DNA from 3 places in the Paracholeplasma manati genome. Region 2 is predicted to be linked to each of the others. Evidence: a T-box and tRNA genes for the amino acid it is inferred to sense, from the RefSeq annotation. Region 2 holds a T-box; the other regions hold tRNA genes.
The links. A T-box is a leader RNA that pairs with one kind of tRNA and senses whether it is charged. The one in region 2 lies ahead of serS (serine--tRNA ligase), so its partner is inferred to be a tRNA-Ser.

Region 1: it has a tRNA-Ser gene. The T-box ahead of serS (serine--tRNA ligase) is inferred to sense a tRNA for this amino acid. The anticodon was not compared.
Region 3: it has a tRNA-Ser gene. The T-box ahead of serS (serine--tRNA ligase) is inferred to sense a tRNA for this amino acid. The anticodon was not compared.

Annotation. Positions count from the first base shown of each region.
Region 1 covers NZ_JAOVQM010000002.1:367,179-373,541, forward strand. The annotation lists gene N7548_RS03900 (alpha/beta fold hydrolase) at 1-689, shown strand, start outside; gene N7548_RS03905 (PTS sugar transporter subunit IIC) at 728-1,750, shown strand; tRNA gene N7548_RS03910 (tRNA-Ser) at 1,811-1,901, shown strand; gene N7548_RS08920 (InlB B-repeat-containing protein) at 2,207-2,941, shown strand; gene N7548_RS03920 (hypothetical protein) at 3,194-4,291, shown strand; gene N7548_RS03925 (GNAT family N-acetyltransferase) at 5,530-5,973, shown strand; gene N7548_RS03930 (TspO-related membrane protein) at 6,076-6,363, shown strand, end outside.
Region 2 covers NZ_JAOVQM010000001.1:300,448-306,810, forward strand. The annotation lists gene N7548_RS01285 (InlB B-repeat-containing protein) at 1-4,108, shown strand, start outside; T-box leader at 4,209-4,402, shown strand; gene serS (serine--tRNA ligase) at 4,450-5,727, shown strand; gene N7548_RS01295 (response regulator transcription factor) at 5,878-6,363, shown strand, end outside.
Region 3 covers NZ_JAOVQM010000009.1:46,566-52,928, forward strand. The annotation lists gene N7548_RS08135 (ABC transporter permease) at 1-710, shown strand, start outside; gene N7548_RS08140 (TetR/AcrR family transcriptional regulator) at 803-1,417, shown strand; gene N7548_RS08145 (ABC transporter ATP-binding protein) at 1,410-2,270, shown strand; gene N7548_RS08150 (ABC transporter permease) at 2,260-2,997, shown strand; gene N7548_RS08155 (Rv2686c family ABC transporter permease subunit) at 2,999-3,709, shown strand; tRNA gene N7548_RS08160 (tRNA-Ser) at 3,789-3,881, shown strand; gene N7548_RS08165 (transposase) at 4,360-4,635, shown strand; gene N7548_RS08170 (IS3 family transposase) at 4,653-5,489, shown strand; gene N7548_RS08175 (hypothetical protein) at 5,774-6,310, shown strand.

The DNA of each region.
Region 1 (6,363 bases), on a different contig from region 2:
TAAACGTGTTTGAATCCATCATCGTAACCTTTAAAAAAGATTATCAACTACTATTGATAGATTTACCAGGTCACGGCAAGAGTGGTGTTTCTAGTGCAGTGGGTTTCAAGGATATGCCTGAAATCATGAAAAGTATATTGGATTACCAAGAAATTTCGAGTGCCTATTTTTTAGGCGTAGATGTGGGTTCTTTGGTTGCGCAAGGGTTTGGTCATATTTATCCTGAACATGTGAATGCCTTGGTATCTGTAGGCAGTTACTCCATCTACCACGATTCTTGTAAAAAAGTGAGCAATGAACATGTCTTCTCTAATGCTTTGTTGTCATTCAAATGGCTCTTTGCATTTAAAAAATACCTTCATCATTATGCCAATATCGCAGCGATTACAGAAACAGGATTGACAAAGTTTAAAACATCCCAAACCCAATTCAAACGTTCTGGTTTAAAAGCGTATAAAGGATTGAATCGTTTTTACAAATGGGACAAACCAACCAAGCATTATCCCATTTATGTGGTATGTGGTGAATTTGAAGAAGAAGTCATCAAAGACGCATCGATTCAATTTGAACAAAAAGTACCAAATGCCTTATTGGAAGGTTTTAATAAGAGTAAACGTGTTGTATTTTTAGATCAACCGAGATTATTTATTGAACATGTCCAAACATTTTTGAAATCACATTTGAAATGATTTGATACAATATAATAGACACATATATACGGGGGTATATGAACCATATGGAAAATAAACGCAAATTAGTATTGAATTTCTTTATTACCAGCTTTAATGGGATGGCCATCGGGTTATTCTCGACACTCATCATCGGGGTCATTTTAGGACAATTTTCTAAATTGTTTGGGTATTTACCAGGTTTTGATTTCGCGAGTCAAGGGCTATTAGACTTATCCAATATATTAAAACCATTCATGGGCATTGGTATTGGCTTTGGTGTGGCCATCGCTTTGAAGATGGATGGCATCAAATTGGTGGTGGCTGGGGTATCTGGCGGGATCGCAACCAAACTATATAACGACCCAATGGTCGCTTATATCGTCACCATCTCTGTTTATTTAGCATTCAAAGGCGTATTATCCAATAAAACACCGATTGATATTTTATTGGTACCACTCTTAGGTACGCTAGTCGCATACATGGTCGCTTCATTGATTGGGGCACCGATTCAAGAAACCATGCAAGCGATTGGTAGATTCATCGACGCAGCAACCACTTTACAACCATTCCTCATGGGCGTTGTCATCGCAGTCATCATGGGCATGGCACTAACCGCACCGATTTCATCTGCCGCCATCGCCATCGCCATTTCATTGGGCGGGATTGCGGGAGGGGCAGCGGTTGTCGGTTGTTCCGTTCAAATGCTTGGATTCGCAGTCATGTCACGTAAAGATAACAATATTGGTACAGTGATTTCCATCGCCATAGGCACATCGATGTTACAGTTTAAAAACATCCTCAAAAAACCGATTATTTGGTTACCAACCATCTTGGTGTCAGCCATCTTAGGTCCTGTATCCACGTTGATCTTTAAAACACAAACCGTTCCAACGGGTTCAGGTATGGGTACTTCTGGATTGGTAGGTCAATTCGCAACACTTGAAGCGATGGGCACCAACGCTGCAGCATTCTCTGCTATTTTGGTTTTACAAATCGCATTACCGATTGTTTTGGTCTATGTTACAGATGTTCTTTTTAGGAAGTATAACCTAATTCAACCAGGCGATTTGAAGTTATAAAAAAAATTACAATTAGGATTGATTAACCTGCCATTTTACGATATAATATAATGGCTGTTTGGAGAAATACCCAAGTGGTTGAAGGGGCGGGCTTGGAAAGCTCGTAGGTCGGTAACACGGCGCTGGGGTTCAAATCCCCATTTCTCCGCCATCTAACTAGAATAGGCTTGATATCACTATCAAGTCTTTTTTTGTACCTGAATTTAACAAAAATAGTCAAATTTTATTCGTTTTTGGCTGTTTTTCGTGATTATATACTTTAATATCAATAAAGACCTGCAAATATTAATGAGTAAAATTTTATTTTCTACTTCATTGCTTACGCGATTTGGAGTGGGGTGCTAAAAATTTACACGACTACTTTTTATATGATAATTTTTTATGTTATAATTTTAATAATATTATACTAAAAAATATTTATACAAGTCTTGGATAATACTGATAGGAGAGAATGATGTGAAAAAAATACTGATTTTATTTGTTACGGTTTTAATGCTTTCTCTTGTTGGTTGTTCAGATGGAGATCCATATGATTCTATAGTTTCTGGCGATTTCATATATACTAAATGGAGTATGTCTGAGGGTGAAATAGCAATCATTGGATTAAGTGATGAAGGAAAGCAAAAGGATACACTCATTTTCCCTTTTATGCTTGATGGGTTTAAAGTTACTCAAATTGGCTCTACATTTGGGCTTAAGGATAGTGGTCCTTTGATAATAGAGAGTGCTAATAACATTTATTTTGCAAATTCGATTATAAATGTTGAGACAAGTATAGAGTACTTGCAAAATAATGACGATATTATAGTAAATGTTTATCTAGGTGGATTGAATTTTGATTCAAGAATGTATGCATGGACATACAACATTCCTAATTCGAAAGTATATCTAGAAGAATCAATTTACTTTGATTTAGTTAATAGTGAACTAGTATATGGTAATTTTATAGCAGCAAACATTGAATATTATATCGATGAAAACACTTTGTATTTTGTAGACAATGCAGAGGGTACTTTAGTAAATGTAGTACCACCTACACCATATAAAGATGGTTATGAATTTGTTGGCTGGTTTAAAGATACCGATTTTAATCAACCTTTTAATTTCGATGAAGATGTTATACCAGTAAAACAATTTGATGATGAAAATAAACTGATTAATATAACCAAGATTTATTCAAAATGGCAGTAAAGTAATCACAGCAAATCTAATAATGGTTCATCTATATGAAGTGCCTATAAGGCAAATACGACAGTCATTTTGAAAATTTCACTTTGTTAAGCCATTTTGTGGAGGTGCTAAAATTGTATCAAACCTTTATATATTAGACATAATTTCAAAATGAAAGTTGCATCTTGCTATTTTTATATCGAGGGTGGTAGCTATGTGTCTTAGAAAATCATAGCAGAGCAATAAGATGGTACGTGCAGTGAGGAGAATTTTATGGGGTATTGGAAGAGTAGAAATATAAATGCATTTGTCTTTTTATTTGGGTTGTTGATTATATCGCTATCGGTATTTCTAGTAAATGTTTTTCGACTAAGTGGATTTATTTCAGTTATTCCTATTTTTGGATTTATTTTAATTGTTGGAAGTTTATTGCACTTGATAGTAACTCGCAAAAGTATGATTGGTGAGAGTTCATTATATATGAAAAGTAAAGGTATAAACTACATTCCTGCAATTCAATCTAGAATAACACTCAACAGGGGTAAATGGGTTTTGTATTTGGTTGGTTTTGTTTTCACAATAATTTCGTTAATAGCAATAAGATTTGATTCCTTATTAATAACAATAATTCTAATTTTTTTATACGTTTTATATTGCATTTTAGTTTCGATTCTTGATTCAAAATCTGTTACTAAAAAAGAGAAAATAATGGTGTTTCTGAGTATCCCAATCTATCTTTTTGTTGTATTTTCTTCAAATATGAGAATACCTTCAGGAATAGCGATGTCGTGGGTAATGGCTTCTGTAATTCTTGTTATATTAACTTATATAAAAATTTATAAATCGGATAACAAAGAACACTTGTCAAGATTAATTCCAATATTTGGAGGATATATTGCTTATCTTTCAATTATTCAAGATGATTATTATGTGTTCAATCATGTTGGTATAACAGCGTTTGTCTGTTCTGTAGTACTTGTTGTGGCTATTATTGTTTTATATTTTCTTTATAAGAAACAACCAGCTTTAATAACACCGACAGGTTATTTTGTCAGTATCACAATATTCCCTTTAATCATTGGGTTAGCAGTATCGTTTGCTTTTCTTCAACTTAATTATAGTTTTGACTTCAGTCAACAAACAACTGACATTGTTGACATTCTAGGTAAAGATACTTATATTTATGATGGAGATGAAAATTTCTACTTCACATATGATTTTTATGAAAGAGATAGAGTATTTATAACAGAAGAAGAATATGCTAATATCATTGTTGGAGATACCTTTGAAATGAGGTATTATAATGGACTGTTTGGAATCAAGTATTATATATATAAGGAAAACCAATACATAGTTGATCGAGATCACTAATTGAACCGATTTGGGTAAAGGAAGATAATTAGATGTTATAGTGTAAATAAAGGTTCGATACCAGTTATAATAGAACGCATTTGAAAGGTTGGCAATAATAATGAAAGACACTAATAAAAACAAATCATTTCTACAAATTGTATTCGATATTTATTGGTACATAAAAAAAAGAATTAAAATTTTCTTTTGGTTAACAACATTATTTCTGATTATTGTGATAAGCTTGTTGATCTATCTTGACACACATTCTTTTCGAAATATCTGGATTGCCTTTTTGGTTGGTCCTGGGATAATGTTATTTGTATTTATAGGTTATAAGATGCAACAATATGAAGATAAACACGACTTAACTCACTACAAGTTCTATAATGGTGGATTTATTCGAACCACATTCCCAATGAGAAAGCATACTAAAAAGAAAAAATAGGGACTCGATACGATACTGTAAAATGATTTTGTCTTTAATTGCAGGTAATAAAAAGTACACTTCGGTTTATAAAGTAAGGGGAGTAACAAATGAGACATTTCAAATACCCGTTTACAAAGTCCATTAATAAGAAACTACGTATAAAAAGAATTGGATTGTTGGATAAATCAGCTCGACAAAGGTATATATCTAATAGACTTTTCATTTCGTTTATTGGAGTCTCATATTGGGTTTTATTTTTTCTATGCCTTATTAGTATGATTCTCCTTGAGAAAACGATTGAACCCATGATGGGAAAAACGCTTAATATGATTTTGAATATATTAATCAGTCTTGTAATGCCTTTATTGATACTAATCTATCCATATATCAAATTAGAAAAAAAGTATCCGAGACAGTTTTTAGAACCTATACCGAGAGAGCTCATTTCTTCAGTTAACATTAAGCTATTTCAATATTATAAAATTCCAGAAAACTATTTGGTCACGAAGTGCTATGATTGTTCAAATCCGCAATTGATTGATAAGGACGTACTATTGTTCTTTCATAATGAGAAACTAAGAATGGTTAACGATTTTACATCAACAATTAAGGATTTTGGATGTTATGAAATGGATCTTAATGAGTTGGACTTGTCTTATGGAACGAATGATTGTATTATTACAACTGAAATCAGACTAAGAAAGTTTAGTTGCTCATTAGGAAAAAGAGCGAAATCATTCATTTCAAGAAGAGGTATTTCTAATAAAAACAAGTAAATATACTTAACGAAAATGTTGATTGTCTAAGATGTATTGATTGAGGTATTGAGATGGAATTCAATCGTAATTTTGAAACAATTATCGGAGAAACACTGACACTAAAACTGATTGAAACCTGTGATGGCGATGATCAAGTTATCCCATTTTATTATTATGCTATTTATCTAAACTCGATATCCAGCACGATTGGTAAGATTAGTATTCGCATTGGACACAACGAACATGCCTATATTAATGGGAATATAGGTTACGAAATTGATGAATCTTTTCGTGGAAACGGTTATGCTAAAATGGCTGTTATGATGACTTACCCTATCGCTAGGTATCATGGTATGACACATCTGATTATTTCTTGTGATGAGGATAATGATGCCTCTAAGCGTGTAATTAACAAACTTGGTGGTGTTTATTTAGAGACAATTTTTCCACCTAAAAGCTACGTGTTTTATTATGAGGGTATATCCAAGCAGAGTATTTATCGAATGGATATTTAGTTTATGTGAAGTGGTAGTTTTTTCAGAAAGGGTAATTTTAACTTGACAAAACATAAAATCAATTTATGAATCGTCGTAAAAAATCGTAAAGGATGGATCTAAATGACAAAAGTCTATTTATTTAAAGCGTTGGTGGTTTTGTTTTATGTATTCGTTCTGGTCTTTAACTATCTCGCTAATATCTTACCTTTAAACAATCGAACAACTGGCGCAATATCGGATGCTTACCCATCCTATTTCACACCAGCAGGGTTTACTTTTTCAATTTGGGGTATCATATATCTTTTAATTGGAGTATTTGTCTTTCGATTGGTAACTTCTAACCCAAACCAATACTTTTCAAATCACTCTGTTTTATTTCACATGCTATTTTGGACAACCTGTGTACTC
Region 2 (6,363 bases):
TGTATCGTTATCATGGTCTACTGTTGGTGAAAACAGTGCCTATTTTAACTTAACCACATTCACATTCGAGGATACCGAAATAGAAAGACAAATCGGCTTAGAATGTATCATCACCTATCAAGGGTTGGTGGTTACCCACGTATTTACGGTTACCCTTAAACCAGTCACGTTCTTAACATACGCTGAGTTTGTTGCGTTAGACAACAACGAATACGCGATGATCAAAGCGGTTGTGTTAGCACATATCCCAATGATACCTGCAACCATTGTTTCATTAGATGGCAACCCAATATTCGTGCCTAACAACAACCCGTTGAATCCAGGGGATGAAGTCGTATTGGTTGGGTATAAACAATCTGAAATGGGTATGTACATACTCGCGAATGACCCAGATCAAGTCTTGGTTGAAATCACACAAACCGGTTTACCAATGCCTCAACCAACCGACATTCCAATCGATGTGTTCTCAACCCTACCAGGCAATGAACCGTTATATTGGTTCAAATACGTCAGACTTACGGGTATTTTACAGTTCGATCCAAACAGTGGTTATTATTTCATCGTGAGTACACCTTACGCGATACCACTACTACCATTAGATCAAAATGGTAACCAAACATTATCTATTTATATTGGTATGCCTGTAAGCATTACAGGATTTACAGTCATGAATTTTGACATGGGTGGCACCTTGCATATGGGCTATCTCAATATGCCAGGCGACATTCAACCCGCAGAAATTGATCCTCAGGAAAAGATTGATTTGATTTATTATCAATTACTCAATCAATTCATCCATACGTTCTATCATCCAGGCGATACCATTGAACTACCAATCACGGATAAACTTTTTGGTTCAACCATTGTTTGGCACCCTGTCAATGATTCGAACAACTACATCAATTTATCGACCGGTTTAATCAACCCAGACATCGAGGAATTCATCGCTGTTGAACTTGAAGTGGTCATCACTTTAGAAGATGTCACAGCTACGTATACCTTATTCATACACATTCAACCAGAACTTCAAACGGTTGATATCGCAACCCTTCAGTTGATGCCAATCACCGAAGTCATGATGTTTGTTCAAATCGCGTCTGAACCAGTTAATGGTTGGATGTTAGTGTGGGATGGTGTGAATTACATGGGATTGTATTCCAACCGTATGGACGTCCATCAAGGGGATATGATTCAAATTCAAGGTCAACTAATCTCCATCTACGAAAATAACTTTATTGGCGTTCAAGGCGACCCAATCATTCAAATCATTCAATATGGAGAAGTCGATACAAGTTATAAGGTATCGATGAGTATCTTCACATTCAATACCTTAGATTTAACCCTCATTCAAAACCAATATAAAGGGATTGAATTGGTGGGTATGATTGGTTTTAATTCGACAACCAATCAATATTACATTGAAGATAGTGGTATCCAAATTCCAATCATGGCTGCGACACCGGACGGTATGATGGCCATACATATGGCGTTGAATCAAACCGTCACCATCGGTGGTTATGCGTTATTATCTTCTGGCGAAAATCATTTGTTGTTTTATAATGATCCAGACGCTTTGATGGTAAATCAAACCGATGAAACCATCGTTGAAATGGCGAAACAACACATCCTCAGTATGCATAACCGTATTTACAGACCAGGTGAAATGGTTTATCTAGAAACAAACATTGATCCGTATTATCCAAATATTATCTATATATTGGTAAGTAGCGATACGTTGTTTGATATCAATACAGGTGCAATCAGTATGTCGATTACCGAACCAACGGATTGCATCATCGAAGTCACCATTACATATCAAACCGTGACGGTTGTGTTTGAACTCACGATTACCGTTGAACCGTTGGTATTTAGTACTGTAGAAGCCATCCAAATGGCCAACATTGGTGACGCAATGAATTTGGATGCGATCGTATTATTCAGAAGCACCGATGAAGCAATGCCATTCTTGATTGTTGGGGATGCAACAGGGTATATGCTCATTTTGGGTAAACACTACTTTGATGTGTATGACCGTGTACAGTTCCAAGGTATGGTTGTCGATTACGAAGGTGAGTTGGCGTTAAAGGTTGATGCTTATCAAACACTCTATATTTCGAGCAACAATACGCCAATGACACCAGCCGTACCGATGTCGATGTATCAAGCTACCCAAGTGGGTCCAACAGACCCTTGGGCAACTTACATCGTCATCACGGGTACAGTTTCTGAAGACATGGGTGGCATTCAATTGTACGACGAAGACACATTAGAAGTCGTTTGGTTTAAAGACATTAATGAACATCAAGTACTCAAGGATTTTACAGGACTTAAGATTACCATCAAAGCATTCATCCATTATGACGATGTTCAAAATGAACCAGTCTTGTATTATGGTGGCGGACACAGCGGCATTCAATTGGCTTACACCACCGATGAAGAAAAGATGGCAGCCCTCATTGGTATGGGATATGAACACTTTGAATACACCATTCATCATCCATATCAACGATTGGATATGCCTGAATACTTTGACATATTTGACGCGTATTTAACGTATGAAATCCTCGATGGTTTCGCGTATATCAATGATTATGTCATTCAGTTGGTTGAATCAACCTCAACCATTTCACTCCAAGTCACAGCCCTCATTGGTACCTATCAAGAAGTGGTGGTTTATACCATCACCATTGAACCTTATAACATCACCAGTATGATCGATGTTTCCCTCAGAGAAGATGGTGAATTTGTTGTCATCAGTGGTACGGTTCGTGCTTTAGATGATATGCATACTATCGTTGAAGACCCAACAGGCATGATTGTCCTAGAAGGTTTTGGTGGGTATAACATTGACGATGTCATTTTGGTATATGGCTATGTCAATTACGTATACGGTACCGTTCAAGTGAATGCTTATGGGTATGATGCGATGGCTGCAGTCATCGGCTTCGATGACAGTGATCCAACGCTTTCAACCATTTCACTTTACGATACAGGCTTACTAGATCCGAATGGAGCGAATCTCGCTTTCTATACAACCTATGAAGGCCACATTGAAAATCGTGATGGCATATTCTTCTTAACCAACGGTATTTACGATGTTCAACTCATCGAATCATCAATGATAGCACACGATGTTTTGTTGGAATTAAACCAACAATTGGTCAGCATTCAAGTGTATTTTGTCGGTATTGAAATGTACGGAAAACTCATGATTACCGCACTATTTACCGGTGAACCATTGACGTATCAAATCTTAACGTTGACCGCCGAAGACATCACAGCAGAAATATTGAATTACGCTGTTCACGCGATGGACCACCCATATTACACGGGTGAAGTGACCAATTATCCTATCGAACATCCGTATTTCCACGGGACCATCCAAATCATCAACGATGGTATCAACCAGTCACTCATTGGATTCAATCAAGGGTCTGTAACGGTTTCAGAAGTCACCGAAACTTATCAAACCGATATCACCATTGAAGTGACCTATATCGACATTACTTACAGTCAAAGTCTCACCATTACGCTCACCCCTTACCCAATCATTACCCTCCAAGAAGCTCAAATGAATCACTTGGGTGAACGTGTATTCTTAAAGGTCATAATCGCTTCGATGCAATTCCATTTTGATACCATGGTCTATGTGAAAGATGCTTCTGGGTTTGGATATTTCATCACCATGACCAATGATCTACACCCATTCACAGGGGTGGAAATGATTCTATCGGGCTTTGTCTATGAACCATACGAAGGTATGTCCTATATCGATCAAGTGGTAATCCACCAGATGTTATTACCAATACCTCTAGGGGTACCTATGGTGGTTCCAACCGAATCCTTGATCATCAATCAGGAGTTCAATGGTTCATTATTGGGTCAGTTGATTACCATTCAAGGCATATTGATGGATAATGGAGGCGAATTATATCTATCCGTACCTGGTATTCAAATCGTATTGCTCGGCAATGTGACCATCGCCTATCAAAACCTTCAAATGCAGGTTGGACAAATGGTGGAAATCACAGGTATCGTTATCGGTTATCGTATCGACTTCTTCAATCAACAAATCATACCGATGATTGGTTACATCCCAATGGTTTAACCCAAATAAATGGATGGATACGACCTCAACCCAGAGGTCGTATTTTTTCTTTGCCAACCGGTCATCTATTTACTTTAACTGAAAAACAGGTTATAATTAAACCAAATCGATGACTGAACCGTAATATAGTGACTATTTTCAGCGAGTGGGTGGTTGGTGTGAACCCATAAGTACTATATGAATTCCACTCAGGAGAGGTGCTAATCCCACCCGCTGACAAGCGTTAAAATGTTTAAGTGCTATCTGTAGGTACAGGTAGAATTAAGGTGGTACCGCGACTATTTCGTCCTTAAGAATGCAAATTCTTTTGGACTTTTTTTTCTAACAAAGGGGGACAAATCATGTTAGATATTAAATGGATTAGAGAAAATCTCGATGAAGCAATCGACAGACTGAACACCAGAGGTGGTGACTTCAGTTATTTAAGAGAAGTTGTACAAAAAGACGAAGAAAGAAGAAACCTAATTTCAACAGTCGAAAAACTAAAAAGCGAACGCAATACCAAATCCAAAGAGATTGGTTTATTGGCTAAAAAAGGTGTAGATACCGAAGCGATCAAAGACCAAGTGAGACAAATTGGCGAACAAATCAAATTAGACGATGAAAAAATCGCCGAAATCGACGCTTATATTTTAGAAAAACTCCTCATCACACCAAACATCCCATCGAAAACCACACCGATCGGGATTGATGATAAAGACAATGTCTTGATTAGAGACTGGGGTACACCTAAAGAATTCACATTTCCAATCAAAGACCACGCGGATTTGGGTGAAAAGTTGGGTGTTTTAGATTTCCAAAGAGCAGCTAAGATTACCGGTGCTCGTTTCGTCATCGATAGAGGTATGGGGGCACGTTTAGAACGTTCCTTAATCCAATTCATGATGGATTTACACTCAGAAGACCATGGGTATACCGAGATTATGCCACCATATTTGATCAATGAAGCATCGATGTATGCCACAGGCCAATTCCCTAAATTCAAAGCGGATTCCTATAAAGTAACATCAGATGAAGATACATGGTATTTAAACCCAACCGCGGAAGTACCAACCATCAACATGTATCGTGATGAAATCATCGATGGTGATTTATTACCACTTAAGTTTGTTTCCTATACCACTGCATTTAGAAGTGAAGCGGGTTCTGCAGGTAGAGATACCAAAGGGATTTTGAGACAACATCAATTCAATAAAGTGGAACTCATCAAATTTACCAAACCAGAAGATTCTTATGCAGAACTTGAAAAGATGTTAAAGAACTCTGAGAAAGTCTTACAACTCTTGAAGTTACCTTATCGTGTGGTTGCGTTATCGACAGGTGATATGGGCTTTGGTATGGCGAAGACATACGACATTGAAGTATGGATTCCTAGCCAAAACACCTATCGAGAAATTGGTTCGATTTCCAATGCTGAAGATTATCAAGCGAGACGCGGAAACATTCGTTTCAAACGTACGAAAGACGCGAAGACCGAATATGTTCATACCTTGAATGGATCTGGTTTAGCTGTTGGTAGAACAATGATCGCCATTATGGAGAATTATCAAAACGAAGACGGAACAATCACTGTACCGGATGTGCTTGTACAGTACATGCATACGACCGTCATCAAGTAACACAAAAATCCATAATTATGTGATAATTTACCCATAATTTATAGATATAATGTGTACATACTGATAACTTATTTTTTCTCCTACCTTCCTATGTTATAATGAAAGTGCCTTAAAAAGGGGCACTTTCTTTATTTTTTTGGAGGTTAAACCATGAAAATTTACTATGTAGAAGATGAACAAGACTTAGCTTCGATCATTAAAAAGTACTTGATCAAAGAAGGTTATGAAGTCTCATTATTTGAATCTGGTGAAGACGCGATGACCCACGTGGCGGATGATATCGACCTATGGATTTTAGACATCATGCTCACCGGGGATATCAATGGTTATGATCTAATCGCGGCCATCAAAGAAAAGAATCCGAAAGTGTCGGTTATTTTTACCTCTGCGCGTGACCACGATTTAGATAAGATCAGAGGTCTTGAATTGGGTTCAGATGATTATCTTGCAAAACCATATTCACCAAGAGAACTCATCTTAAGGGTAAAAGCCATTTTAAGAAGAGCGAATCGTGTCAGCCCGAACTTACTCAAATACGATAGTTATGAAATCAACATTGAAAAACGTATCATCAAGGAAAACGATCAAGTGATTGAACTCACCAATAAAGAATTTGAATTGATGTTGTTCTTTGTC
Region 3 (6,363 bases), on a different contig from region 2:
CTTCAATTCTATCGATTTTCATCGTATGGTACCTCATTTATTTGTGGGTGGATCACCCGCTATTGATGCCATCGATCGAAGATACCATCAGGGCTTTATTCAGGCTTTTCGGCAGCAGGGATGCCGTGCTTGCAATGATGCACACTTTCGTGCGACTTGGCATATGCATCGGCATCTCGCTTGCCTTAGCAATGATACTGGCCTTTTTGAGTTATCACTTTAGACACATAGAAACATTCTTACATCCGTACATGGTTTTATTTAGAACCATCCCTTTAGTCTCTGTCATCCTCATCACATTTGTTTTGGTTCATTTTAGTTTAACCACCTACATCATCACATTTTTAATGATTTTTCCGATTTTATATCAAGCCATCTTGAGTGGACTAAATGCCATCGATTCAAGTTATATCGATGTGTATAAACTTGAAAAAGGCACCTTTTTCTCGAGTATTGAATATTTGTATTTTCCGATAACGAGACCATTCATTCTCCTTGGATTCCTACAATCCTTGGGGTTAGGGCTTAAAGTCATCGTGATGGCAGAATTCATCACCCAAGCCCAAAACGGGATTGGTAAACTCATCTACCAAGCACGGGTGAACTTAAATTACGATCAAATCTTCGCGATTACCATCATCTTAGTCCTCATGGCGTTTCTCATAGAAACGCTCGTAAAGAAACTCAATCAAGACATTGAAAAAGCCTAAGAACACAGTCAAAAGCTGTGTTTTTTTATTGACAGGGTTAATTTTTAGGTCTATACTATAAATGTGACAGGCGTGTCACTTTTGGAGGACATATGCCAAAGGAAACGTTCATCAACCTAAAACCACATAAAAAAGAGAAACTCATGCAGGCGATGACGAAAGAACTATCGATTCATACCTTTGAGCATTTATCAATTGCGAATATTGTCAGAGATGCAGAAATACCCAGGGGTTCTTTCTATCAGTACTTTGAAGACAAAGAAGACCTCTATCAGTACTATTTCAGCCACATCGCATCTTTAAAGATGGATTACTTTAAGGACATCTTCATGAGTCCGACGTTAACATTCTTTGAACGGATCGAAACCTTATTCAAACAGGGATTGGTGTTTAAAAAAGCTTACCCTGAATTGGTGGAGGTTGCGAAAAAGATGTATGAAAGCGACTACTACAAAGACCTCTTGATTAAAGGCGGTTGGGAGAATAAAGTCGTAGATACTTACGAAGCTTGGATCAAACAAGACCAACAGTTAGGCATCATCCGTGAAACGATTGATTCGAAAATGTTGTCTGAACTGATCAATGAAATGACTACTCGGATATCATTAGATAGTTTTATATATGACAAATACGACGAAAGTGTTTGGGAACACAAACTCGATGAGATGTTAGACATCCTCAAGAAAGGAATATTAAACCATGTTTAGTGTAAAAGATTTGAGATTTACGTATCCAAAGAATGACTTACCTACCATCAAAGGTATTTCCTTTGATATCCAAAAAGGAGAAATCTTCGGATTTTTAGGACCTTCTGGGGCAGGGAAGAGTACCACTCAAAAGATTTTAATCAAATTATTAGACCGATATGAAGGTGCGATTTATTACGATGGTAAATCCCTTCAAGAACTCGACCAAAGCTTCTTTGAAAACATTGGGGTCTCTTTTGAAATGCCGATTCACTTTTCAAAACTCACCGCGATGGAAAACATCGAATTCTTTAAGAAACTGTATAAGAAGAACATCGATGTGGAATCTTTGATGAAAAAAGTCGGTTTGTGGGAAGATAGGGACAAACTGGTGTCTGAATATTCTAAAGGGATGAAAATCCGTTTAAACTTCGTTAGAGCAATGCTCAATGACCCAGAGATGTTGTTCTTAGATGAACCGACCAATGGGTTAGATCCAGCGAACGCGATGATTTTAAAAAACTTGATTAAAACCTATAAACAAAATGGTGGAACTGTCTTCATTACGTCACACATCATGGCCGATATCGACCAATTGTGTGACCGTGTGGCTTTTATTGTAAACGGTGAAATCAAAGAAATCGACTCCCCAAGAAACTTAAAGATCAAATATGGTCAAAGAACCATCAAAGTCGAATACAAAGAACAAGGACATACCCTCAGTCAAAGTTTCCCAATGGACAAGATTGGTCAAAATGAGGACTTCGTGAAACTCATTCAAACCAAAGACATTGAAACCATACACAGTGGGGAAACCACACTCGAAGAAATCTTCATCCAAGTGACAGGGGTTGGTTTAAGTCATGAGTCCTAGAATGGCATTTTTAATCAAAGGCGAACTCCTTCGATTGAACAAATACCGTGTGACCACGGTATCGTTATTGGTGGCTTTTGTGTGGGGTTTGGTGCTATATTTCATCGATGATATGGACATATTAGAACAAATGTTGCCGATGATCATCATGATTGACGCCACCATGATGAGCGTTATCTTCATTGGTTCGATCATGTTTTTTGAGAAGTCTGAACAAACCATTTCGACGTTATTGGTCACACCGACCTCAACCGATGAACAAATTTTATCGAAAGTCATCGCGAATACGATTCATATGTTGTTATCCTCGATGCTCATCATTTTGGTATTCTATTTTGTCAAAGGTGTGACTGTGAATTTCTTTTGGATGATTCCCATTTTAATCATCTCCATCGCATTCCATAGTTTATTAGGGTATGTCTTCTCATACCATTCTAAAGATTTTACATCGATGTTGTTAGGTGTCATGATGTTCATCATTTTCTTATCCATCCCATCGATTTTACATCAGTTCAATATTTTGTTTAAAGGCGACTTCTGGCGTTATGCCTTACTCATTACCCCAGCCCAAGCCTCTGCAGAGCTCATCGCACTCGGCTTTGGTGGCGCGTTTACGCTCGCATCCGCCATCAGTTTGGTGTGGTTGATTGTCGCGGGTACTTTGGGTTATCTCTTCTATATCAAACCAGCGTATAAAGCTTACGCTGTGAGACAAGGGGGCATATAATATGTTTATCCGTGTCTTAAAACATGAAATGAAAAACATCTTAAGAGATAAGATGTATCTGTTCTTTATGGTGTATCCAGTCATTATTGGTATTGTCGCTTATTATTTAATCCCGTATCTTAGAGAAGAAGTGGGGTTGTTGGTTTCAAACATCGTCGCGTTGGTATTTGTCTTGATGACTTCCTTTATGTTTGGTGCAATTACTGGATTTACCTTACTCGATGACCAAGACGACAATGTCTTGTTCTCGTTAAAGATCACACCGATCAAGGTATCCCATTATGTGGGTATCAAGTTATTATTCTCTTATGTACTTGGTTTCTTAGCCACATTCTTATTGGTTTATATCACCAAGCTGTTTGAATCCTCTGTCTTAAACATGATTGGCATATCGCTATTGGCTGCCTTACAGGCCCCAATGCTCGCGTTATTCATCAATGCTTTCGCAAGCAACAAGGTCGAAGGGTTCGTCTTTATGAAAGCCACAGGGATCCTCGTGATGATTCCCATCGCTTCCTTATTCCTAACCAACTGGACAGAACTCTTCTTAGGGATTGTCCCAGGGTTTTGGGCAGCGAGACTCGTATCGATGTCTTTAATTCCAAGTGATTATTTGTTGAATGAGTTTTGGTACTACATCTTAGGTTTTATCGTCAATGGCTTACTGATTTATGTCTTATTTAAGAAATACAAACAAAGAGTTCAAATATAAGTCAAAAATCCACGTCAATCGTGGATTTTTTCTTCTTACTATTGGAAAAATCCAAGAATATGTTATAATTGAAAATGCTGGAGAAATACCCAAGTCCGGCTGAAGGGTCTGGCCTCGAAAACCAGTAGGGCGAGAGATCGCCGCGGGGGTTCAAATCCCCCTTTCTCCGCCATTCAGATATCTAAAGTCTACTGTGAAAGCAGAAGACTTTTTTATTTTTGGTTGCTGTTTGATAATAAATGTAAGGGTGTATAGGTCAAATATCTACACCCTAAATGTATATTAAAAGCGCTACAGTCCAAATTTTACTGGATGTAACACTTTTTTGTATTGAGAGTTGAATTCCTACCACGGCGGAAAATGGCGGATGAAAATTCGCCTAACTAACTAGAGTATATTGAGAACAACAACTAAACCAAATGACATGTATCTTTTCATAAAGTGTTTTATTTAGATTCATTAATACTCTTTCATGGTATATGTAAATATTCTGATTACTTAAGGAAGTTGGATTATGTTATAATGAATTATATAATTAATGTAAAAACTCGAAATAATAGATAATGCTGATTGCTGTTAATATAGAACAGTAGACACGAAGAGTAAGAATCCTTCTTATGTTAGAATATAAGGAAGGAGTTGATTCTTTTATGTCTTCAACAGGCAATCGATATTCAAACGAATTTAAACAACAATTAGTCGAACTATTTCAAAGCGGGCAATCGGTATCTAAGCTGTCCCGTGAGTATGGCATACCCACAGGGACAATCTACAAATGGACAAAAGAACTTACACCAGTGATCACTGAAGATGGTAAGTTAGTTACACCTAAAGAAATCAAAGCGTTAGAAAAGCGAATAAGGGAACTAGAAATGGAAAATGAAATCCTAAAAAAAGCGACCGCCATATTCGCTCGAAAACCTTAAAAGAAAAAGTCGACTTTATCAAGTTATTCAAGCATATTTATCCGATTAAGGTGATGTGTAAAGTGCTACATTTAAACCGCAGCACGGTCTATAAGATATTCACACACATGATGTCTGATCGAGAAATTAGAAGATTAGAACTCGAATCAAAAATCATTGAAATCTATAATGAGTTTGACAGTATCTATGGTGCACCCAAGATTCGTAAGGAATTGATTAAACAGGGCTATTACGCTTCACTTAAACGTGTAAGCGTCTATATGAGGCGATTGCTTAGATCTATCATCACTAAGAAATACAAGCCAGGCTCATCTTCTAAAGCGCCTGATGATAAAGAAAACATCATGAATCAAGATTTCTCAACGCTTTATCCAAATCAGAAATGGGTGATGGATATCACCTATATCTGGACCGTTTATGATGGTTGGACATATCTAGCATCTGTTATGGATTTACATTCTAAAATGATTATTGGGTATAGTTATCAACGTCACATGAAACAAGAAATTGTTCTAGAGTCACTACGTCAAGCTGTGTATAAGACAAAACAAACAAAAGGCATTATGGTTCAATCAGACTTAGGTAGTCAGTATTTAAGCAATGATGTTGAACAGTTCATTGAGATGTATGAAATGATTCATTCGTACTCAAGAAAAGGCACACTATATGATAACGCCCCTATCGAAACTTTTCATTCCATCATCAAAAGAGAAAAACTAAGTCGTATGGTTTTAAAGACATTTGAAGAAGCCAAGATGGTAATCTTCGAATATATTGAAGGGTTTTATAATCGTAAAAGAATTCATAGTTCAATCGATTATCAAACGCCTTACCAAGTGTATTACTCAAAGTAAGAAATTCTCACTTAATGTGTCCACTTTATTGACATAAAAGCATAATCATAAAACAGGATTTATAGATTCTTATGGAGTTACTTATTTTCCAAAAGAACAAATAAAGGATTATATTCATAGCATTCTTATATCAAAACCCACCGATTACGAAATCATGATTGAATGGCTAAATGAAGCATTGAATTATGATGGAATTTATATTTTAGGCCTTTAGCCATTTTGCATAATTGTTAAAATTGTATTGAACCCATATATCTTAGAAAAATAGAATAGGTGAGCATTTGATGAGAAAAAGAATTTTCAAATATGATGATAATCATAAATATTTTGTTATTTCAATAGTTGTATCTTTAGTGTTCCTATATGTTGCATTTTATCTAGATGATATCTATGTTGCTTATATCATAGGGATCATCATTTCGGCCGTTGGTTTTGTAGGTGCATTAATCATTTACTTGACAGGTATTCACTTTGATTATAAAAAAAACAAAATTACAATTTTAGACTCATTAGGAATTAGAACCATCTCAATTAGTGAAGTTAAATATATTAGCATAGAAGAATTAGTTAAAACACGTAAAGCCAGACGAGGATTTCTATCCCCAGACTCACGGTATGGAGCATTTTGGACATTCTCATCTAAATATGTTTACAGAAATGGAAAGACATATAAGATTATATTTCATATGAAAAACGATTCGATTGTTGAATCATATTATGGTTGGTTATTCAATTCAAAAACTAATGAAAGAGTAGTCAAACAAGAGAATAAGTTCAATCAAATGATCAAAGAAATTATGGAATTTAAAAAGTATAGGTAAATACAGTGATTTCCTTTAAGCTGTGTTAATGTTGAATAGCATATAAGCTACAT